DNA from 2 places in the Cupriavidus sp. LA-1 genome. Region 1 is predicted to be linked to the other one. Evidence: riboswitches for the same ligand, from Rfam matches in the RefSeq annotation. Region 1 holds a riboswitch; the other holds the start of a gene.
What was found. A riboswitch is a leader RNA that binds a small molecule or an ion and turns the genes downstream of it on or off. The one in region 1 is predicted to bind glycine.

Region 1 (11,764 bases):
CCGTTACCGCAGGGCCGACCACCGCGACGCCGCGCAAGCGCCCGGGCATGGCCTGCAGCGCGGCCAGCAGCGCCGTATTGTCGGTGCCGAGAAAACTGGTCTGCACCACCACGCCATACAAGTCCCCCAACCCGGCAAGCCGGGCGTGCCAGTCCTGCAGGTCGGCGGCATAGGGCGGCCGGTAGCGGGCCGATGGCGTGGCCGCTCCGGCAGCGAAGACGTGGAAGTGGGTATCCACCAGCGGCAAAGCGCGCTTGCTCATCAGTCAGCCCCTCAGTGGCACGGGTCAGTGGCGCGGGTATATCCGGATATGGCATCCGAACCCTCGTCAGTATTCTAGTCCTCTAGAGGACATTGACATCAATTTAGCACGGGTTCGGCATGCCAGACAACGCGCTGCTCCAGACTACAACCACCGCCGCGGGCCTGAGCCGCTACGGCCAGATCGCGGCGGAACTGCAGGCAAGGATCGTTTCCGGCGCGTGGGCGCCCGGCAGCGCCATCCCCGCGGAAGGCGCACTGGCCAGGGAGTTCGGCATTGCGCTGGGCACCATCCGGCAGGCCATCGCCGTGCTGGTCCAGCAGGGCCTGCTGGAGCGCGTGCAGGGCAAGGGCACTTTTGTGCGCAAGGGACTGAGCGGGGCCAGCCTGATGCGGTTCTTCCGCTTCGGCCGCGCCGACGATGCACCGGCCGTCCCGCGCTCGGAAATCCTGTCGTGCCGCGCTGTCCGGCTGGACAAGGCCATGGCCACCCGCTTCGGCCTGCCGGCCGGCGCGCGCGGGCTGGCGATCTCGCGCCGCCGCTGGCTGGAAGACACGCCCCGGCTGCTGGAATCGATCTGGCTGCCGCTGCCGCGCTGCGAAGCCCTGCAGCAGCTCCCGCCGGCGCAGTGGGGCGACCTGCTCTACCCGCTGCTGGGCAGCGCCTGCGGCATCACGGTCCATCGCGCCGTGGATGAAGTGGCCTTCCGCACGCTGGCAGCCGACGAGGCCGCGTTGCTGGACTTGCCGGATGCGCATCCGTGCGCGGTCGTGACCCGGCATGCCTTCGATCTGGGCGGCAACTGCATCGAATACCGGCTGACGCGCGGCGACGCCTTTGCCTTTCGCTATACCGCGGACGTCCGCTGACGGACCGCGCCCGAGGAGACAGACCCATGCACGCACGCAACGCGATCGCCACCACCATCGTTGCCATGATCGCCACCACCACGCTGGCACAGGCCGCCGACACCGCCGCGGCCTGGCCGGCACGCCCCATCACGATCGTGGTGACGTATCCGCCGGGCGGCGGTGCGGACCTGATGGCACGGCTGATCGCCCCGGGTCTCGGGCGCGAGCTGGGCCAGACCGTCATCGTGGAGAACCGGCCGGGTGCCGGCGGGCAGATCGGTGCCGCCTATGTCGCCAAGGCCGCACCGGACGGCTACACCATGATGGTCGATGCCTCGTCCTATGCGGTGAATCCCAGCCTCTACCCGCGCCTGCCCTACGATCCGGACAAGGCCTTCCGGCCGGTCGGCGTGCTGGCGCGCTATCCCAATGTGCTGGTGGCCACGGCCAGCTTCCCCGCCAGCAAGGTCAGCGACGTCCTGGCCATGGCCAGGCAGAAGCCGGGCTCGGTCGCCTTTGCGTCGTCGGGCAACGGCTCGGCGCAGCATCTGGCCGGCGTGCTGTTCGAGCAGCGCGCGGGGGTCGACCTTCTGCACGTGCCCTACAAGGGCGGCGGCCCGGCCATGACCGATGTCATCGCCGGCCAGGTGCCGCTGTTCTTTGCCAACGTGGCCTCGAGCCTGCAGCACATCAAGGCCGGCAAGCTCAAGCCGCTGGCGGTGACCAGCCATTCCCGCACTCAGGCATTGCCATCCGTGCCCACCATGCAGGAGGCCGGCGTGGCGAGCTACGAGGTCTATGAATGGAACGCGGCCTTCCTGCCCGCGGCAACGCCGGAGCCTGTCGCCACGAAGCTCGCTGACGCGCTGCAGAAGGTCATGACCAGCCCCGAGATCAGGCAACGCGTGGCCGAGCTGGGCGGCGAGGTCGTGGCGGCACCGCCCGCACAGGCACGGCAATTCATCGACGGGCAGACCCGGCTATGGGCCAAGGTCATCCGGGACGGCAACATCAAGCCCGAATAGCACCTGTCGGCACCGCCCCTGCCCGCCACGGGCCGGCTAAAGAATTTCAAGGAGAAATGCATGACCCCGACCAATCCCCTTCGCCGCCACCTGCTCAAGGCCTCCGCCGCACTAGGCGCCTGCGCGCTGGCACCCACGCTCGCCCGCGCCCAGGCCTGGCCGGCCAAGCCGATCCGGCTGGTGGTGCCGTTCGCGCCGGGCGGCAGCTCGGAGATCGTGGCGCGCTCGACCGCGGCGGAGCTGACCAAGCTGCTCGGCGTGTCCGTGTTCGTCGAGAACAAGCCCGGTGCAGCGGGCAATATCGCCATGGGCGAAGTCGCGCGCGCCGATGACAATCACACGCTGATCCTTGGCCATATCGGCACGCTGGCGGTCAATCCCTATATCTTCCCGAAGCTGCCCTACGACCCCAACAAGGACTTCCGCCCGATCTCGTTGCTGTCCAAGGTGCCGAGCCTGTACGTGGTCCACCCCGACGTGCCCGCGAAGAACCTGAAGGAGTTCGTGGCGCTGGCCAAGAGCAAGCCCGGCAAGCTGAACTACGGTTCGGCCGGCAACGGCAGCGCCGGCCACCTGGCCTTTGAATACCTGAAGGCCGCGACCGGCACCTTCATCACCCACGTGCCCTATCGCGGCAGCGGCCCGCAGATCACCGACCTGCTGTCGGGGCGGCTGGACGCGGCCGCGGTCGGCGCGCCCGCGATCATCCAGTTCATCAAGGCCGGCAAGCTGCGCTGCATCGCCACCGGCACGACCCAGCGCATTCCCCAGTTGCCTGACGTGCCGACGGTTGCCGAACAAGGCTATCCCGGCTTCGAAATGACACAGTGGTATGGCCTGCTGGCGCCGGCATCGCTGCCCCAGGCGGCCACCGACAAGCTGGCGGAAGCCACCGTGAAAGCGGTGAAAAGCAAGTCGTCGGTCGAGCGCCTGAGCGCCGATGCGGCGATCGTGGTGGGCGACACGCCGGCGGAGTTCGCGCGCTTTATCGCGCTGGAGCAACAGCGCTGGAAGCCGATCATTGCGCGGGCGGGGATCAAGCCGGACTAAGCGGACAGCCGCAGGGCCGGATCGCCCCGGTCCAGCGTCAGCCCGCGATACCAGCCCAGCGCAGATGCTTGCCCCAGTCCGCGTCGCTGATCACGCCGGAGATGCCCTGGCGCTGCCCGTCGGCGCGGTAGAAATAGGTGCGCGGCATCTCGCCCATCCAGTCCGGATCGACCGCATAGCGCAGCCGCTCCTGCGGCTCGTACCCGAACAACCACGCGTTGCGCGTCAGCCTGACGCGCTGGAGCAGTTGCTGCACCTGCGGCATGGCGTCGGGGCTGTCCATCGACAGCGTGACCACGCGCAGGTCCGGATGCTGCGCGCGCAGCTTGCCGATGGCGTCGAAGTTGCGCTTGCAATAGACGCAGTCGAGCGACCACACCACCAGCACAAAGGGCATGCCCTTCTGGCTGGCGGCCAGTTGGGTGGCACTGGCCGATTCGAACACGGCGACGCGGTCGGCCGGTTGATTGCCGGCATTGGCGGTGGCGAGCGCCAGCGTCAGGGCGGCAGCGGCGAGCAGTTTGCGGCGCGATGGCATCATGCGCCCTCCTGGCCCAGCGCGAAGACCTGGAAGCCCTCTGCTTCCGTGCGCCACAACACGTAGGCCCGGCCGGCGTGCTGCAGCAGGTGCGGCTGGTCCGAGTCGCGTTCCGTGCCGGCCAGCTTGCGCGTCTGCCAAGTCTTGCCGCCGTCCTGCGACAGCATCGCCCACAGGCGCGTCTGCTGGCCGTCGAACGATTTCCAGGTGACGGCGATCTCGTCATCGTTCAGCGCGACGATATCGGCATGCTGCGCGCGCGGGTCATCCAGCGGACGCTGTGCCTGCAGCTTGCCGTCCTTCCAGCGCCCGACCGAGACCGTGGGCTTGCCTTCACGCACGTTGAACCAGACCATATGCACCGTCCCGTCGGGCGCCACCGAGGCGCCGGGGCCGTGGTGCGGGCACGCGTCGATGCGCCAGTCGTCAAAAGTGGCGCGCTGCATCGGCGTGGCCTTGCCGTCGGTGCGCAGCAGCGCCAGCGCGTGGTCGCGCGCGTTGGGCGGGAACACATGGCGCCACAGCGCCAGCATCTTGCCGTCGGGCGTGGGCGCCAGGGCGATGCGGCAGCATTCGCACGACTGGTCGGCAATCTTGTAGTCGCCCTGGAAAGTCTTGCCTTGGTCGGCCGAGACCGCGTAGTAGATCGCGGCGCCGGCATACGGCTGCTTGCGCGCCTCGGCGGCAACCACGTCGCGCTTGTCGATCCAGCTGACAAAGACGTGCCCGGCGTTGTCCACCGCGATGGCGTCGAAGCGGTGCGCGATCTGGTCGCGGTTGGCATGTACCGTCAGCGGTTCGCCAAAGGACTTGCCGCCATCGGTCGAACGCGCAAAGCGGATAAAGCCGGTCCACGGCTTGGGCAGCGGCTGGGTCCAGGTAACGTAGATCTCGCCGTCGCGCCCCGCGGCCACCTTGGGCCGGCTTTCATGATCGGCCGCAACCTGCTCCGGCACGCTGTTGACATGCTGCGCGGGCCCGAAGCTGCGGCCATAGTCGGCCGATGCACGCACCGCGACATAGGGGCCGTCCTTGTACGCCACCCAAAGCTTGCCGTCGCGGTCGAAGGCGGCTCCGGTGCCCAGTTCGCTCATCTTCGCGGCCTTGGCCTGGCCGCCGTGGCCGGCATGATCGCCGTGCGTTTGCGCGGTCGCGGCCAGCGCGGCGCAGGCCATCAGCCCGGCAACGATCAAACGGAAACCGGGGCGAACGCCTTGCATGGTTGTGGTCAGCCTGTTCACTTGCTCAGAAGGAAAGTTTTGCCTCGGCGTAGAACGTCCGGCCCGGATACGGGTGGTAGACGAAATAGCGCTGGTCAGTGAGGTTGTCGATGCCAAGCCCGAGGCGCACGTTCTTGGCGGGCTTGTACGTCACCTTGACGTCAAAGGTCAGGAAGCTGCTGGTGCCGCCGAAAGTGTCGGGATTGGTGTCGGAATTGTCGAGCGTATTGTACTGCCGGCCCGAATAGGTCATCGCCAGCGTGCCTGCCCACGCCGGCGTGATGCGATAAGTGCCGACGAGGTTGGCGCGCCACTTGGGGATGCGGTAGAAGTACTTGCCCACCGAGGCCGGGTTGTTGGCATTCTCCAGCGTCTTCGAATGGTTGTAGGCGCCGCTGGCCGACAGGTCGAAACCGCTGACGAGTACATCGCGCGCGTCATAGGCCAGTTCGATGCCGCGGGTACGCACGCGGTCCACGTTCTGGAAGCTGGTGACGGTCGGGAATACCGTGGTGTTGGTCTGGCTGACCAGGGCATCGCGGATATCGTCCTCATACACCGAGACCCGGAAGAACGACGAATCCACCGTGCGCTCGAAGGTCAGGTCCTTCGAGAACGATCGCTCCGGCCGCAGGTTCGGATCGTTGTTGATCAGCGAGGTCCCGGTGATGCGGCCCTGGAACAGCTCGCTGACGGTCGGGTAGCGATAGGCCTTGCCCAGCGACAGCCGGCCCAGCCATTCCTGCCCCAAGGCCTTCTCCAGCGCCAGCTTGGGCGACCAGTTGGATTCGCTGCGCACCGGGTAGCCGATATCCACGCCGGGCTGGCTGCGGCTGCCGTCATAGGCGCGCCAGTGTTCGTAGCGCACGCCGGGGATCAGCTTCCAGTCCCCGGCGAAGTACCAGGCGTCCTGCGCGTAGAGCGCCTGGGTCTCGGTCTTGCCGGCAAATGCGTTGTTGAAGGCGGTGATGGTGGCCGCCTGCCAGTCCGAGGTGTTGTAGGTGGTGTTGGTCAGCCGGTAGTTGTCATAGTGGTAGCCGAACGTGATCCAGTGCCCGCCCTGCAACTGCTGCGGGCGGTAGTCGGCCTTGAGGTCAAGCGTGCGCCAGCCGGTGCCGTCGCCATAGGTCACGGTGCCCGGCCCGCTGCCGACGGTGCTGGCGCTGCGGCTGATGTCCTTGCTGACATCGAACAGCGACGCCACGCCCGAGAAATTCCAGCCGGTCTCGTTGCGCGTGCGCAGCGACAGCCCGTAGAGCCAGCGCGCGTCCTCGCCATTGCTCGGGGCGAACGCGTTGGCGGGAATCGAATACTGATAGCCGCCGATATTCACGGGACCGCTCGACACCACGTTGCCATTGGCATCGCGCAGGTAGCTGCCGGTGGCGCTGGAGCGGTCCTGCTGCCAGTAGGCCGCGGTGAACTGGGCCTGCAGCGTGTTGGTGATGTCGTAGCCGAGCTTGAGCTTGAGCTGGTCCTGCACCGTGTGCGTGACACCCTCGCTGTTCACGCCCATCACCACGCGGTCGCGGCCGGTCTGGTCCTGATCGAAATAGGCACCGGTGACCGGCGTTGCCCCGGCGCCCGCGCGACTGGTCGAGCGCGGCGCGGTATAGAAGCTCAGCGGCTGGCTCTTGCTGTCCTGCCGGTCGACGCTGACCAGCCACGAGAACGGGCCGACGCGGTCGCCCACATAGGCGTTGGCGTGGACCCCGTTGAAGTTGTCGTGCGTGCCGTACAGGCTGAAGCGCTGCGTGAAAAGCTGCACGCTGGCGTCACCCTCGAACTTCTGCGGCGTGCGCGTGGTGATCAGCACCGTCGCGCCGAGCGAGTTGCCGGGATACAGGGCCGAATACGGGCCGTACAGCACGTCCATGCGCTCGATCTCGGCGGCATTGACCAGCGACCAGCGCGGCGGGAAGCTGAAGTCCGAGCCCAGCAGGTTGGACAGCAGCAGGCCATCGGCATAGACCAGCCCCCGCGCCGACTGGCGCGAGCTGGTGCTGCGCACCGAGATGATCGAGTTCATATCGCCGATAAAGCGCTTGCGTACGGCGAGGTTGGGCGCGTATTTGAGGGCGTCTTCCGTATTGACCACATTGAAGTCGGCCATGCGGGTGCCGCTGATGCCGTAGGCTGGCGAGGGCGTGTTGGGCGGTACGGCCGGCGTCTCGCCGCGTTCTGACTTGGCCGAGACCACCACCTCCTGCAGCGGCTCGGGCGCGTCCACCGCCTGGGCGGCGGCAACGGCTGGGCCCATCAGCACCGCCGAGACGGCGAGTGCAATACGATTCTTCTTCACTGGAAAACCTTGTTGTCGTCTTTTTTTGGCTTGCTCCGCCTGTGCGAAGCATCAGGCGCTTCTCCCCGAGAGCGAGCGCTGACATTTTATGGGGCATGGCGGCGCGGGCCGATGCGACATAGCGACGCGGGCAGCACGTCACCCTAGCGTTTACCCGTATATCCAATGCCAGGCCATGTCACTACATTGCCCGGATTGGCGTCAAGCCAATGTGATGCAGGGAGAGACTGCCGCGGCGCCCGCCGCGGACAGCGCCGAAGGAGCAACCGCCCCGGAAACTCTCAGGCAAAAGGACCGGCATCACCAGTCAGTGCACTCTGAAGAATGCCGGACGCTATCGTCCGCCGGCATACCGAAGGAGCAAGCGCGCCCCGCCCTCGCGGCCGGGTGTCGTGAATCTCTCAGGTCCAGAACAGAGGGGGCGTCCGTCACGCATATTGCGTCCGGGCTCCCACCATCGACGTTCCTGGAACCTGCAGATCATGAAATCAATCGCTGTCATCGGCGGTGGCATCACGGGTGTCACCACGGCCTACGCGTTGGCCAAGCGCGGATTTTCCGTCACGCTGTTCGAACGGCACCGCTATGCCGCCATGGAGACCTCGTTCGCCAACGGCGGGCAGCTGTCGGCCTCCAACGCCGAGGTCTGGACCCACTGGTCCACCATCGTCAAGGGCATGAAATGGATGCTGCGCAACGATGCCCCGCTGCTGGTCAATCCCCGGCCGAGCTGGCACAAGCTGTCGTGGTTCGCCGAGTTCATCGCTTCGATCCCCCACTACCGCCGCAACACCGTCGAGACCGCGCGCCTGGCCATCGCCGCGCGTGAGCATCTGTTCGCCTGGGCGGCGCAGGAAGGCATCGACTTCGACCTGAAGAAAGAAGGCATTCTCCATATCTACCGCGACAAGGCCGGTTTCGAGCATGCCGGCCGGGTCTCGGCGCTGCTGGCGCAGGGCGGGCTGGAACGGCGCGCCGTGACGCCCGAGGAGATGCGCGCGATCGAGCCGACGCTGGCGGGGTCGTACTACGGCGGCTACTTCACCGAGAGCGATTCGACCGGGGACATCCACAAGTTCACCAGCGGCCTGGCCGCGGCCATCGACCGGCTGGGCGTGCGCTGCCGCTATGGCCAGGATGTGCGCGCGGTGAAGACCGACGGCAGGCGCGCCACCGTGACCGTGCAAGACGGCGCCGCTACGGCCAGCTCCAGCTTCGACGGCGCCGTGATCTGCGCCGGCACAGCCAGCCGCGCGCTGGCCGCGGGACTGGGCGACCGCGTCAACATCTATCCGGTCAAGGGCTACTCGATCACGGTCAACCTGACCGACGCGGCCAGCCGCGCCGCCGCACCGGTGGTGAGCCTGCTCGACGATGAAACCAAGCTGGTCACCAGCCGCCTGGGCGACGACCGCTTCCGCGTGGCCGGCACCGCCGAGTTCAACGGCTACAACCGCGATATCCGCGCCGACCGCATCCGCCCGCTGGTGGAATGGGTGCAGCAGTGCTTCCCCGGCGTCAGCACGCGCAGCGTGGTGCCGTGGGCCGGGCTGCGGCCGATGATGCCGGACATGCTGCCGCGCGTGGGGCGCGGGCGTGCGGCCTGCATCTTCTATAACACCGGGCACGGGCACCTCGGGTGGACCTTGTCGGCGGTGACGGCGGATATGGTGGCGGGGGTGGTGGACCAGCATCTTGGCGCCAAGGTGGCGGTCGCGCCGGGTGCGGCGCTGGCATTGGCGAAGGCCTGAGCCTGAGGTCGCGGATGTTTTCTCCCCTCTCCCATTTATGGGAGAGGGGAGAAAACCAGTGGCGTAAGCGGGTTTTGCCTCATCCAGGGCGTCGCCCCAGACTGCCCACAATCCCCTTGCGGAACGCCAGCACGCACACGATGAAGATGATGCCGGTTACCATCGACACCGATTCACCGAGCCCGTTGAACCACTCGATGCCCGTCGCTGACCCGAGGTAGCTGCCCAGCTCCCCAAGCTTGTTCTCCAGCGCCACCACCACGAAGGCGCCGACGATCGGGCCGGTGAGCGTGCCGAGCCCGCCCAGCAGCGTCATCAGGATGACCATGCCGGACATCGACCAGTGCACGTCGCTGAGCGTCTCGAAGCCCAGCACCAGCGCCTTGACCGAACCGGCCAGCCCCGACAGCGCCGCCGACAGCACGAAGGCGGTCAGCTTGAAGCGGTCGACGTCATAGCCCAGCGACACCGCGCGCGGCTCGTTCTCCTTGATCGCCTTCAGGATCTGGCCGAACGGCGAATGCACCGTGCGCACGATCAGCGCGAAGGCGGCCACGATGATCACCAGCGCCACGTAGTACAGCGTCAGGTCGTCCGACAGCGGCAGCACGCCAAAGAGCTTGCCGCGCGGAATGCCCTGCAGGCCGTCCTCGCCGCCGGTAAAGGGCGCCTGCAGGCAGATGAAGAACAGCATCTGCGCCAGCGCCAGCGTGATCATCGAGAAGTAGATGCCCTGGCGGCGGATGGCCAGCGAGCCCACCACGTAGCCGATCAGCGCGCCCGTGCCGGTGCCCAGGACCAGGCCGATCTCGGGCGTCACGCCCCAGACCTTCATCGCATGGCCGGCCGCATAGCCGGCACCGCCGAAGAAGGCCGCATGGCCGAACGAGAGCAGCCCGGTATAGCCGATCAGCAGGTTGAAGGCGCACGCAAACAGCGCGAAACACAGCACCTTGAGCACGAATACCGGATACGCACCGGCCAGCGGCGCGGCCAGCAGGCACGCCAGCACCACGCCGTACATCACCTGCCCTGGCAGGCGCCCCGCCACCTGCTGCTGCCGCACGCCGATTGCGGCGATAGATTGTCCGCTCATCACTTCTCCTTTCCGAACAGCCCTGCCGGGCGCAACCACAGCACCACCACCATGATGACGAAGACCACGGTGGACGATGCTTCCGGGTACAACACCTTGGTCAGCCCTTCGATCACGCCCAGCCCCAGGCCGGTCAGGATCGCTCCCATGATCGAGCCCATGCCGCCGATCACCACCACCGCAAACACGACGATGATCAGGTTCTGCCCCATCAGCGGCGATACCTGCATGACGGGTGCCGCCAGCACCCCGGCAAACGCAGCCAGCGCCACGCCGAAGCCGTAGGTCAGCGTCACCATCAACGGCACGTTGACGCCGAAGGCCTCGACCACCTTGGGGTTCTCGGTGCCGGCGCGCAGGTAGGCGCCCAGCCTGGTCTTCTCGATCACGTACCAGGTCGACAGGCAGACCGCCAGCGATGCCCCAACCACCCACACGCGGTAATTGGGCAAGCGCATGAAGCCGAGATCGGAAGCGCCCTGCAGCGCTTCGGGCGGAGAATAAGGCAGCCCGGACACGCCATAGACCGAGCGGAAGATGCCTTCGACCACCAGCGTGATGCCGAGCGTCAGCAGCAGGCCGTAGATAGGGTCGAGCTTGTAGATCCAGCGCAGCATGGTCTTCTCGATCCCCACACCCAGCGCGGCCACCACCAGCGGCGACAGCAGCAGCATCGCCCAGTAGCTGAGCCCCGCATAGGCCATGCCGGCCCAGGCCAGCACCGCGCCCAGCATGAAGAGCGCGCCGTGCGCAAAGTTGATGACGTTCAGCAGCCCGAAGATGACCGCCAGGCCCAGGCTCAGCATGGCGTAGAAGGCGCCGTTGACTAGCCCCAGCAGCAACTGCGACAGCAGCGCCGGGAACGGGATTTCAAACAAGGTCATGGGTGCTCCTCATACGCCCAGCAATTCATGCAGCACCGGCATCCTGGCCTGCAGCTCGCTGGCCGCGAAGCGTTCGACGATGCTGCCGTGCTCCATCACGTAGAAGCGGTCCGCCAGTGGCGCGGCGAAGCGGAAGTTCTGCTCCACCATCACCACCGTGTACCCCTTCTGCTTGAGCATCAGGATCATGCGCGCCAGCGCCTGCACGATCACCGGTGCCAATCCTTCCGAGATTTCATCGAGCAGCAGCAGGTTGGCGCCGGTGCGCAGGATGCGCCCGACCGCCAGCATCTGCTGCTCGCCGCCCGACAGGCGCGTGCCCTGGCTCTGGCGGCGCTCCTTCAGGTTGGGAAACATCTCGTAGATGTCGGCCTCGCTCATGCCCTTGCTGGTGTCGGCGCCCTTGAGCACCGGCGGCAGCATCAGGTTCTCTTCGCATGAGAGGCTGGAGAAGATGGCCCGCTCTTCGGGGCAATAGCCGATGCCGTAGTGCGCGATCTTGTGCGTCGGCAGGCTGATGGTCTCCTGGCCATTGACCCTGATCGAGCCCTTGCGCGCGCCGGTCAGGCCCATGATCGCGCGCAGCGTGGTGGTGCGCCCGGCGCCGTTGCGGCCCAGCAGCGTGACCACTTCGCCGCGGTTCACGGTCAGGTCCACGCCGTGCAGGATGTGCGATTCGCCGTACCAGGCGTGCAGGTCCTTGATTTCCAGCGCGGGAGTATTGGATGTGCTCATCGTGTCGTCCCTGGCTCAGTGCGCGCCCTGCAGTTCCGCGTCGGCGGTGC
Region 2 (11,764 bases), on a different replicon from region 1:
CAGCCGCGCCTGGTGGTTGCCGCGGTACAGGATGGCGTAGTCGCGGAACTGCGCGCGGCGCTCGAACTTGTGCGCGGACAGGCGGAACACCACCGACTCGGCCTCGTGCTCCTCGTCGTTCATCGGGTGGATGGCGATGGGGTCGCCCATGCCGTGCTCGCTCCACAGCTTCTTGTCGAACAGCTTGGGGTTATTGGCGATGACGGCGTTGGCCGCTTCCAGGATGCGCACGGTGGAGCGGTAATTCTGCTCCAGCTTGATCACCTTCAGGTCCGGGAAGTCGGTCTGCAGCCCGCGCAGGTTGTCCAGCGTGGCGCCGCGCCAGCCATAGATGGCCTGGTCGTCGTCGCCCACCGCGGTAAACGCGGGTGCGCGCAGGTGCGAGCCGCCCGCCAGCAGCTTGAGCAGCTGGTACTGGCAGGCGTTGGTGTCCTGGTATTCGTCGACCAGAAAATAACGCAGGCGGTTCTGCCACTTGAGCTGCACCGTTTCATTGCGCGCGAACAGTTCGGCCGGCAGGCGGATCAGGTCGTCGAAATCCACTGCCTGGTAGGCGTGCAGCGTGGCCACGTAGTTGCGGTAGACCAGCGCGGCCTGGTGCTCGTCGGCATTGGCGGCCTGGGCGATCGCCGCCTCGGGATCGACCATGCCGTTCTTCCACAGCGAGATCGTGCCCTGCACGCCGCGGATCAGCTTCTTGTCGGTGGTGCCCAGCTGCTCCTGGATCAGGCCGAAGCAGTCGTCCGAATCCATGATCGAGAACTGCGGCTTCAGGCCCACGTGCTCGGCCTCCATGCGCAGGATCTGCACCCCGAGCGAGTGGAAGGTACAGACCGTCAGCTGCCTGAGCGGGATGCGCTTGCCCTCGCGCGTGGTCTTGCCCTCCATCAGCTTGCCGATGCGCTCCTGCATCTCCTTGGCGGCCTTGTTGGTAAACGTGACGGCGGCGATATGGCGCGGCTCGAAGCCCTTGTCCTCGATCAGATGCGCGATCTTCTGCGTGATCACCCGGGTCTTGCCCGAGCCCGCCCCGGCCAGCACCAGGCAAGGGCCGTCCAGGTAGCGGACGGCTTCGGATTGTGCGGAATTCAGGCCGTGGGTCATGCGGGAGTGGTTGAACAGGCGGGAATCGGGGAAAGCGGCGGCGAGTGCCGCACACGCGACATGGACGCCATGGGCGCGCGGGTTCGGCAAAGCAGACCATGCTAACACGCATGCCGGAGCCGAGTCAGTCGGCGGCTGGCGCATTCCCGGCTCCCGGAGTTTCACCGAAGTAACACTTCGTAAAGCCCGGAGCCAACCGCGCAACGCGCGCCTCTAATCAATATGCACCGATGGGCCTTGCGCCCTCCTGCATGCCCGATTGATCACACAGGAGAGCCAATAATGAGAACCCTCCAAACCCTGACTAGATTCACTCTGATTGGCGTCACCGTGGCGGCATTCGCTGGCTGCGCGGACATGACACCGAAGCAGCGGAACACGGCAATCGGCGCAGGCGTGGGTGCGGTAGGCGGCGCCGTGCTGACCGGCGGTGACGCGCTCGGCACGCTGGGCGGCGCTGCCGTTGGCGGCGTGATCGGTAACGTCACCACCAGTAACAGGCGCAGGTAGGAAAGCCGCTGACTGTGTGGCCAACAGTGCCCCCCGGGCCGCGCGTTGACAAAGCCCGGGGCCTCCCGTACATTGCGCGCATCCGACCGGGAGAGCGCGCATCGCCTGCGCCGCCGAAGGGGTATCACCCGAAAACTCTCAGGCACCATGGACTGGTCGGATCGGCATGCAACATGCACACGATGCATGCCGCACTCTGGAGAGCGGCACCCGCCATTCGTGGCGAGCGTGCCCACCGAAGGGGCGCACGAGGACCGGTTCCGCCAGGATCCGCCTTGTAATCTCTCAGGTATCGAGGACAGAGGGGTCATCCGCCGCAGCGGATTGTCACGCCACGGGCGTGACGAGCGTTGCGGCGGATGGCCCTTTTTCGTTTTCGCAAACCGAGATTGCCCCCGAGGATCCCATGACGCTCCAGGCCACGCCCCTCAACGCTATCCACCGCGCCCTCGGCGCCCGCATGGTCGACTTCGGCGGCTGGGACATGCCGGTCAACTACGGCTCCCAGATCGAAGAGCACAACGCCGTGCGCAGCGACGCCGGCATGTTCGACGTGTCGCACATGTGCGTGGTCGACCTCACCGGCGCCAATACCCGCGGCTTCCTGCGCGGCCTGCTGGCCAACAATGTCGACAAGCTGCAGACGCCGGGCAAGGCGCTCTACGCCTGCATGCTGGACCAGAAAGGCGGCGTGATCGACGACCTGATCGTCTACTTCTTTGCCGAAGACCGCTTCCGCCTGGTCGTCAACGCCAGCACCGCGCTGGGCGACATCGAATGGATCCGCGCCCGCAACGAAGCCACCGGCAGCGGCGTCACCATCACCCCGCGCCGTGAAGACGCTGCGCCCGCAGGCGTGCAGCCGCTGGCCATCGTTGCCGTGCAGGGCCCCAACGCCCGCGCCAAAGTGTGGAGCACCTTCCCCTCGACCCAGCCGTCGGACGCGCTCAAGCCCTTCAACGCCGCCGTGGTCCAGGATCCCGCCATCGGCGAGATCATGGTCGCGCGCACCGGCTACACGGGCGAAGACGGCTTCGAACTGGTGGTGCCGGCGGAAAACGTCGCCGCCGTCTGGGAAAAGCTGAACGCGGCCGGTGTGCGCCCGGCGGGCTTGGGCGCGCGCGACACGCTGCGCCTGGAAGCCGGCATGAACCTGTACGGCCAGGACATGGATATCAACACCTCGCCGCTGGACGCGGGCCTGGCCTGGACGGTGGACCTGCAGAGCGAGCGCGACTTCACCGGCAAGGCGGCGCTGGCCGCGGCCGGTTCGCGCCAGCAATTCCTCGGCCTGATCCTGCGTGACAAAGGCGGCGTCCTGCGCGCCCACCAGAAAGTGATCACCCCGGCCGGTGACGGCGAAATCACCAGCGGCACCTTCAGCCCGTCGCTGTCCCAGTCGATCGCCTTTGCCCGCCTGCCGAAGGACGTCGCCGTGGGCGATACGGTGCAGGTGGAGATCCGCGACCGCAAACTCAACGCGACTGTGGTTAAACTGCCGTTTGTGCGTAATGGCAAGGCACTCGTGAGCTAAGGGGAAAACCCGCTCACCCAACGGTCGCCCTCGCCTGCCGGCAACTGCCGGGCAGGCATCACCCAACAAGAAACGAATCTGTATCCGGAGAACCTTCATGAACTTCCCCGCTGACCTGAAGTACACCGAGTCGCATGAGTGGGTACGCGTCGAAGCCGACGGCACGCTCACCATCGGCATCACCGACCACGCGCAGGACGCGCTGGGCGACATCGTCTTCCTGGAACTGCCCGAAGTGGGCAAGTCGGTCGGTGCCGGTGACGCGCTGGCAGTGGTGGAATCGGTGAAGGCCGCTTCCGACATCTACGCCCCGGTGGCCGGCGAAGTGATCGCCGTCAACGAGGCCGCCACGGCCGCGCCGGAAAGCGTCAACGCCAACGCCTTCGACGCGTGGCTGTTCAAGCTCAAGCCGGCCAACGGCGACGACGTCAACGGCCTGATGTCGGCCGACGCCTACAAGGCCAGCGTCGGCGCCTGACGCCGGCGGCGCCGGTCCAGCCATGGACCGGCCACTGCAGACTGACGCGCGCCGTCCCGGCTGACCACCGGCCGGCGCGCCCCCCACGAGGTTCTTGCCCATGAACGCCCCGCTTCCCATGAACGCCGCCCAAGTGAACCGGCCTACGCTGGCCGAACTGGAGGCGCGCGACGCCTTCGCCGCCCGCCATATCGGCCCCGATACCCCCGAACAGCAGCACATGCTGAAGGTGCTGGGCTATGACAGCCGCGCCGCGCTGATCGACGCCGTCATTCCCGCCGCCATCCGCCGCCGCGACGGCATGCCGATGGGCGAGTTCACCGAGCCGCTGAGCGAGGAAGCCGCGCTGGCCAAGCTGCGCGGGCTGGCCGGCAAGAACAAGGTCCTGAAGAGCTTTATCGGCCAGGGCTATTACAACACCGTCACGCCCGGCGTCATCCTGCGCAATATCTTCGAGAACCCGGCCTGGTACACCGCCTACACGCCCTACCAGCCCGAAATCTCGCAAGGCCGCCTGGAAGCGATGCTGAACTTCCAGCAGATGGTCACCGACCTGACCGGGCTGGATATCGCCAACGCGTCGATGCTGGACGAAGGCACCGCCGCGGCCGAGGCGATGACGCTGCTGCAGCGCGTGAACAAGCACGACTCCGACACCTTCTACGTGGCCGACGACGTGCTGCCGCAGACGCTGGAAGTGGTACGCACGCGCGCCCTGCCGTTGGGCATCGAGGTCAAGGTCGGCCCCGCCGCCGAAGCCGCCGCGGCCAACGCCTTCGGCGTGCTGCTGCAGTACCCGGGCGTGAACGGCGACGTCAACGACTACCGCACCATCGCCGACGCCGTGCACGCCGCCGGCGGCCTGGTGGTGGCTGCCGCCGACCTGCTGGCGCTGACGCTGATCGCCGCGCCGGGCGAATGGGGTGCCGACGTGGCCGTGGGCAACTCGCAGCGCTTCGGCGTGCCGCTGGGCTTTGGCGGCCCGCACGCTGGTTACATGGCGGTGAAGGACGCGTTCAAGCGCTCGATGCCGGGCCGCCTGGTGGGCGTCACCATCGATGCCCAGGGCAACAAGGCCTACCGCCTGGCACTGCAGACGCGCGAGCAGCATATCCGCCGCGAGAAGGCGACGTCGAACATCTGTACCGCGCAGGTGCTGCTGGCCGTGATGGCCTCGATGTATGCCGTCTACCACGGCCCGCAAGGCCTCAAGCGCATCGCGCAGCGCGTGCATCGCCTGACCGCGACGCTGGCCGCCGGCCTGCAGGCGCTGGGCTTCGCGCGCGCCAACGCCAGCTTCTTCGACACGCTGACGCTGGAAACCGGCTTCAATACCGATGCCATCCATGCCGCGGCCACCGCGCGCGGCATCAACCTGCGCCATATCAGCGCCACGCGCGTCGGCATCTCGCTGGACGAAACCGCCAGCCGTGCCGACGTGGTCGCGCTGTGGGAAGTCTTCACGCAGGGCAAGCCGCTGCCCGCCGAACTGGACTTCGACAAGCTCGAGGCCGCCGCGCAGGATGCCTTCCCGCCGGCGCTGGCGCGCACCAGCGCGTACCTGACCCACCCGGTCTTCAACACGCACCACGCCGAGCACGAGATGCTGCGCTACCTGCGCATGCTGGCCGACAAGGACCTGGCGCTGGACCGCACCATGATCCCGCTGGGTTCGTGCACGATGAAGCTGAACGCCACCAGCGAGATGATCCCGGTGACCTGGCCCGAATTCAGCCAGATCCACCCGTTTGCGCCGCTGGACCAGACCGTCGGCTACCGCGAGATGATCGACCAGCTCGAGGCCATGCTGTGCGCCGCCACCGGCTATGCCGCGGTCAGCCTGCAGCCCAACGCCGGCTCGCAGGGCGAGTACGCGGGCCTCTTGATCATCCATGCCTACCATGCCAGCCGCGGCGAGAGCCATCGCGACATCTGCCTGATCCCGTCGTCGGCGCACGGCACCAACCCGGCGTCGGCGCAGATGGCCGGCATGAAGGTGGTGGTGGTGGCCTGCGACGAGAACGGCAACGTCGACCTGCAGGACCTGGCGAAGAAGGCCGAGCAGCACAGCAAGAACCTGGCGGCGATCATGATCACCTACCCGTCCACGCACGGCGTGTTCGAGCAGGGCGTGCAGCAGATCTGCGAGATCGTGCACCAGCACGGCGGCCAGGTCTACGTCGACGGCGCCAACATGAACGCCATGGTCGGCACCGCCGCGCCGGGCCAGTTCGGCGGCGACGTGTCGCACCTGAACCTGCACAAGACCTTCTGCATCCCGCACGGCGGCGGCGGCCCGGGCGTGGGCCCGGTCGCGGTCGGCGCGCACCTGGCTGACTTCCTGCCCAACCAGGACAGCGTGGGCTACCGCCGCGACGAGCGCGGCATCGGCGGCGTGTCGGCGGCACCGTTCGGCTCGGCCAGCATCCTGCCGATCTCGTGGATGTATATCGCGATGATGGGTTCGGCCGGCCTGACCGCCGCCACCGAGAACGCAATCCTGGCGGCCAACTACGTGGCCAAGCGCCTGGCGCCGTACTACCCGGTGCTTTACACGGGCCAGCACGACCTGGTCGCGCACGAGTGCATCCTGGACCTGCGCCCGCTGCAGAAGGACACCGGCATCAGCAACGAGGACGTGGCCAAGCGCCTGATGGACTACGGCTTCCACGCGCCGACCATGAGCTTCCCGGTGCCGGGCACGCTGATGATCGAGCCGACCGAGAGCGAGGCCCTGCACGAGCTGGACCGCTTTATCGACGCGATGATTGCGATCCGCCAGGAAATCGGCCGCGTCGCCGACGGCACCTTCGACCGCGAGGACAACCCGCTCAAGCACGCGCCGCACACCGCCGCGGTGGTGACCGCCAACGAGTGGACCCGCCAGTACACGCGCGAGGAAGCCGCCTACCCGGTGGCATCGCTGCGCACACAGAAGTACTGGCCGCCGGTCGGCCGTGCCGACAACGTGTACGGCGACCGCAACCTGTTCTGCGCGTGCGTGCCGGTCAGCGACTACGTGGTCGACTAAGCCGGTAACCCGGCAAGAGACTATGCTCTACTCAGGGCGCCGCACAACGCGGCGCCCGCCGGCCTAGCCCGGCGCCACTCTGGAGGCCGTTCGTGGCAGTCAGCGTTTTCGATCTGTTCAAGGTGGGCATCGGTCCGTCGAGCTCACATACCGTGGGCCCGATGCGCGCGGCCCTGATGTTTGCGCAGGGGCTGGAGCGCGACGGCCTGCTGCCGCAGGTGGGCAGCGTGCGCGCCGAGTTGTACGGGTCGCTCGGCGCCACCGGCAAGGGCCACGGCACCGACAAGGGCGTGATCCTCGGCCTGATGGGCGAGGCGCCCGACACCATCGATCCCGATTCGATCGACACGCGCCTGGCCGCGCTGCGCGCCAGCCGCGCGCTGTCGCTGCTGGGCCGGCATATCGTGCCCTTCGTCGAGAAAGAGCACATCGCCTTCTACCGGCGCGAGGCCATGGCCGAGCATCCCAACGGCATGAAGTTCCATGCCTTCGACGCCAGCGGCGCGACGCTGCGCGAGGCGCGCTACCTGTCGGTCGGCGGCGGCTTCGTGGTGACCGCGGGCGCACCCAATACGCAGTTGCTCAAGGCCGCGCAGCAGCTGCCGCACCCGTTCCGCAGCGGCAAGGACATGCTGGAAATGGCCACCGCCAGCGGCAAGAGCATCGCGCGGCTGATGATGGAAAACGAGCTGACCTGGCGCAGCGAGGCGGAAGTCACCAGCGGCCTGCTGCATATCTGGGAGGTGATGCAGGCGTGCGTCGCGCGCGGCTGCCGCACCGACGGCGAGTTGCCGGGGCCGTTCAAGGTCAAGCGGCGCGCGCCCGAACTGTTCCGCAGCCTGACCGAACGCGCCGAGCGCACCCTGTCCGACCCGCTCTCGGTGATGGACTGGGTCAACCTGTACGCCATCGCCGTCAATGAAGAAAATGCCGCCGGCGGGCGCGTGGTCACCGCGCCGACCAACGGCGCCGCGGGCATCATCCCGGCGGTGCTGCACTACTACGACCGCTTCGTGCCCGGCGCAAACGCGCAGGGCGTGGTCGACTTCCTGCTGACCGCGGGCGCGATCGGGCTGCTGTACAAGCTCAATGCGTCGATCTCCGGCGCCGAAGTCGGCTGCCAGGGCGAGGTCGGCGTGGCGTGTTCGATGGCTGCTGGCGCGCTGGCCGCGGTGCAGGGCGGCAGCCCGGCGCAGGTGGAGAACGCCGCCGAGATCGGCATGGAGCACAACCTGGGCCTAACCTGCGACCCGGTCGGCGGGCTGGTGCAGATCCCGTGCATCGAGCGCAACGCGATGGCCTCGGTCAAGGCGGTCAACGCCGCGCGCATGGCACTGCGCGGCGACGGCACGCACTACGTATCGCTCGACTCGGTGATCAAGACCATGCGCGAAACCGGCGCCGACATGAAGACCAAGTACAAGGAAACGGCGCGCGGCGGGCTGGCGGTGAATATCGTGGAGTGCTAGGGCCTGTTCACAGGCCCTAGGCGTATCATGGCGGCGTTCCGCGTACAAAAAACAAGAGGACAGCCATGCAGACCTTCCACCAGCTGTTCGACGAGACCTCGTCCACCTTCACCTACCTGCTGATCGATGCCGCCACCGGGGAGGCGCTGCTGATCGATCCGGTCGACCACCAGCTGGAACGCGACCTGGCGCTGCTGAAGGCAACCGGGGCGCGGCTGGCGTGGGTGATCGAGACCCATGCCCATGCCGACCACATCACCTCGGCCGGCCACATCGCGCTGCAGACCGGCGCGCATACCGCCGCGCCGTCCGGCTGCGATATCAAGCCTGCGCAGAAGCAGCTGATCGACGGCGACACGGTCGCGTTCGGCAAGCAGGTGCTGCGCGCCATGCATACGCCCGGGCATACCGCCGGCAGCATGAGCTACCTGTGGGAAGAGCCCACCGCCGACGGCGCCGTGCGCCGCGTCTTTACCGGCGATGCGCTGCTGATCGACGGCTGCGGCCGCACCGATTTCCAGTCCGGCGACGCCGGCACGCTCTACGACAGCCTGACCCGGAAGCTCTTTGCGCTGCCCGACGATACGCAGGTCTATCCGGCCCATGACTACAAGGGCCGCACCTCGTCCACCATCGGCCAGGAACGCGCCCACAACAGCCGCGTTGCCGGCCGCACGCGCGAGGAGTTCATCGAGATGATGCGCAACCTCAACCTGCCGCGCCCGAAGCTGATCGATGTCGCGGTGCCGGCCAACCAGCGCCTGGGCCTGCGCGACGGTGAGAGCGTGCCGCACGGCGCCTGAGATTTTCCCAACGTCAGGAGTCTTTGCATGTCCACCTACACCGCCGAGGTCCTGTGGCAACGCGACGGGCAGGATTTTGCCGGCAACCGCTACAGCCGCAGGCATGTGCTGCGCTTTGACGGCGGCGCCGAGGTCCCGGGGTCGTCGTCGCCCCATGTGGTGCCGCTGCCGATGTCGGATGCAAGCGCGGTCGACCCGGAAGAGATGTTCATCGCCTCGCTGTCCAGCTGCCACATGCTGTGGTTCCTGTCGCTGGCGGCGAAGCAGCGCTTTGTCGTCGACCGCTACCTGGACGCGGCCACCGGCGTGATGGAAAGGAACGCCGACGGGCGCATGGCGATGACGGTGGTCACGCTGCGCCCGCAGGTCACCTTCGGCGGCGAGCGCGAGCCCACGCGCGAAGCACTCGACGCCCTGCACCACGCCGCGCATGACGCCTGCTTTATCGCCAACTCGGTCAGGACCGAGGTGCGCTGCGAACCGGTGTACGCCGCGGTCTAGTGTCCTGTTACTGGCGACGAACAACAAACAATTTATATCTCGCCACCAAAACGCTGATTTGACTTGCCGCCCCGGCACTGCAAATACTGGCCCTCACAGAATGACTCGCCGCCCGGGCACCGGGCGGCGCATCCGGCGTTGCGTAGCCGACACTCGTGGGGAACACCAGCATGAAGCATAGCCAGCATCGCGAGCTGTACCGCGGCCTCGGCGCGCTGGCCGCGGCCATTGCGCTGATCCCGGCCCAGGCCATGGCGCAGAGCAAGCCGGTGGCCTACCCGGCCAAAGGCCAGAGCCAGCAGCAGCAGGCCAGCGACGACGGCGCTTGCTACAGCTGGGCCAAGCAGCAGACTGGCGTGGATCCTGCCCAGGCCGCCAACGCGCCGCCGCCGGCCCATGCGCAAGGCGGCCAGCGCGTGCGCGGTGCCGCGGGCGGTGCAGCCGCGGGTGCCGTGGCGGGGGCGATTGCGGGTGACGCCGGCAGGGGTGCGGCGATCGGCGCTGCAGCGGGTACGGTAGCGGGCGGCGTGGAGCACCGCCAGTCGCGCCGCCAGGCAAACGCCGCCAACCAGCAGGCTGCGGCCAATACCAGCCAGGCGATGGGCTCGTACTACCAGGCCTGGAGCGCCTGCATGCAGGGGCGCGGCTACAGCGTCAAATAAGTCCGGGACCAGCGCAGTGGGAGCGCAGGCTCAGGCAGCCCACCGGTCACACGCCTTGCGCACCGTTTCGCGCTGGCTGCGCGCATCGGCATCGACCTGGCGCAGCCACTCGGCGTCGCCGTCGCGGCGCTCGGCCAGCGCGCGGATATTGGCCAGTGCCTCTAGCGAGCCGAGCGCCTCGGCGTGCGGCACCAGCGCGTCGCAGATCGACAGGATATGGTCCGCGATCGGCCTGCGCGTCAGTTCGTTGGGATGCACGTACTCGCCCTCCAGCCCGAAGCGGCAGGCCTGGAAGCGGTTGAAGGTGTACACCAGGTAATCGTCTTCCTGCGGCATGAAGGGGCGCGACAGCAGCAGGTAGCGCGCCAGCATCTGGATATAGGCGGCGATATCGCAGGCGCGCTGCACCGTCAGCGGCGTATCCATCACGCGGACCTCGATGGTGCCGAACTCGGGCTTGGGCCGGATATCCCAGTAGAAGTCCTTCATGCTTTCGATCACGCCGGTATTGCGCATCTTCTCGAAGTACGCGGTGAAGGCATCCCACGTCAGCAGGAACGGCGCGCGCCCGCTCATCGGGAAGGCCGCGACCGAATTCAGCCGGGCCGAGGCAAAGCCGGTATCCACGCCCTGTACGTAGGGCGAGGACGCCGCCAGCGCCACGAAGTGCGGCACATAGCGGCCGATGGCGTGCAGCAGGAACAGCGATTCGTCGGCGCTGGGGCAACCGATATGCACGTGCTGGCCGAACACCGTGAACTGCTTGGCCAGGTAGCCATACAGCTCGGAGATGTACTGGTAGCGCGGCGAATCCGAGATGGTGCGGTCGGCCCATTGCTGGAACGGGTGGGTGCCGCCGCCGGCAATCCCCAGGTTCAGCGAATGCGAGGCCGCCACCATCAGGTCGCGCATCACGGACAGCTCTTCCAGCGCCTGCTGGTAGCTGTGGCAGATGCCGGTGCTGATCTCGATCATCGACGGGCTGATCTCGGGCTTGATGTCGCCGGCATGCTCCGCGCCCTTGAGCGCGCGCAGCAGATCGGGCGCGGACGGGGCCAGGTCGTAGTCATGCCGGTTGACCAGCTGCAGCTCCAGCTCGACGCCGAAGGTCAGTGCCTCTGAGTGCTTGAACGGTTCGAGCGACATCAGCGCCCTCCTCCATTGGCCCGGATATCGACGCGGACTTCGCCTGCGTAGCGCAGCGCCCAGGCCGCGATCACCGGACCGAAAAGTTGTTCGATGGCCAGCGCGCACAGGATGATGGCCGTCAGCGGCTGGCCGGTCCCCGGGTAAAGCCGCGCAACATCATGCATCAGCAGGTAGGCCAGGCCCGACATCGGCGCCAGCGCCAGTCCCAACGCCATGCACTGGCGCATGCTCAGGCCCGAGAACGAGCCCAGCGACACCACGCCGGCCAGCTTGGCGGCATGGCGCAGCAGCACCAGCACGATGGCGTAGGCGCCACCCACGGCCCAGTCCTGTGCCGTCAGCGGCAAGCCCAGCGACACCACCATCACGATGATCAGCAGGCTGCCGGCGCTGCCGAAGTGCGGCGGCCACACATGCGGCTGGTTGTCCTGGTGCTTGAACACCACGCCGGCCAGCATCAGCGTCAGCGGCATGGACAATTTTAGTACCCGGGTCAGCGCCAGCGTGAACAGCACCAGGCCCA

Region 2: another riboswitch for glycine. It lies ahead of gcvT (glycine cleavage system aminomethyltransferase GcvT); the one in region 1 lies ahead of ACZ5MJ_RS23035 (D-amino acid dehydrogenase).

Annotation. Positions count from the first base shown of each region.
Region 1 is NZ_AP031388.1:849,957-861,720, forward strand. It holds gene ACZ5MJ_RS23000 (amidohydrolase family protein) at 1-262, opposite strand, end outside; gene ACZ5MJ_RS23005 (GntR family transcriptional regulator) at 382-1,131, shown strand; gene ACZ5MJ_RS23010 (tripartite tricarboxylate transporter substrate binding protein) at 1,158-2,138, shown strand; gene ACZ5MJ_RS23015 (Bug family tripartite tricarboxylate transporter substrate binding protein) at 2,199-3,188, shown strand; gene ACZ5MJ_RS23020 (TlpA family protein disulfide reductase) at 3,226-3,729, opposite strand; gene ACZ5MJ_RS23025 (sialidase family protein) at 3,726-4,946, opposite strand; gene ACZ5MJ_RS23030 (TonB-dependent receptor) at 4,972-7,248, opposite strand; glycine riboswitch at 7,457-7,555, shown strand; glycine riboswitch at 7,556-7,674, shown strand; gene ACZ5MJ_RS23035 (D-amino acid dehydrogenase) at 7,686-8,999, shown strand; gene ACZ5MJ_RS23040 (branched-chain amino acid ABC transporter permease) at 9,079-10,023, opposite strand; gene ACZ5MJ_RS23045 (branched-chain amino acid ABC transporter permease) at 10,095-10,979, opposite strand; gene ACZ5MJ_RS23050 (ABC transporter ATP-binding protein) at 10,989-11,714, opposite strand; gene ACZ5MJ_RS23055 (ABC transporter ATP-binding protein) at 11,730-11,764, opposite strand, start outside.
Region 2 is NZ_AP031387.1:3,965,065-3,976,828, reverse strand. It holds gene ACZ5MJ_RS18545 (UvrD-helicase domain-containing protein) at 1-1,104, opposite strand, end outside; gene ACZ5MJ_RS18540 (glycine zipper 2TM domain-containing protein) at 1,387-1,614, shown strand; glycine riboswitch at 1,692-1,779, shown strand; glycine riboswitch at 1,801-1,926, shown strand; gene gcvT (glycine cleavage system aminomethyltransferase GcvT) at 2,021-3,148, shown strand; gene gcvH (glycine cleavage system protein GcvH) at 3,246-3,626, shown strand; gene gcvP (aminomethyl-transferring glycine dehydrogenase) at 3,727-6,657, shown strand; gene ACZ5MJ_RS18520 (L-serine ammonia-lyase) at 6,750-8,126, shown strand; gene ACZ5MJ_RS18515 (MBL fold metallo-hydrolase) at 8,192-8,929, shown strand; gene ACZ5MJ_RS18510 (OsmC family protein) at 8,957-9,430, shown strand; gene ACZ5MJ_RS18505 (YMGG-like glycine zipper-containing protein) at 9,601-10,092, shown strand; gene ACZ5MJ_RS18500 (YbdK family carboxylate-amine ligase) at 10,123-11,238, opposite strand; gene ACZ5MJ_RS18495 (cation:proton antiporter) at 11,238-11,764, opposite strand, start outside.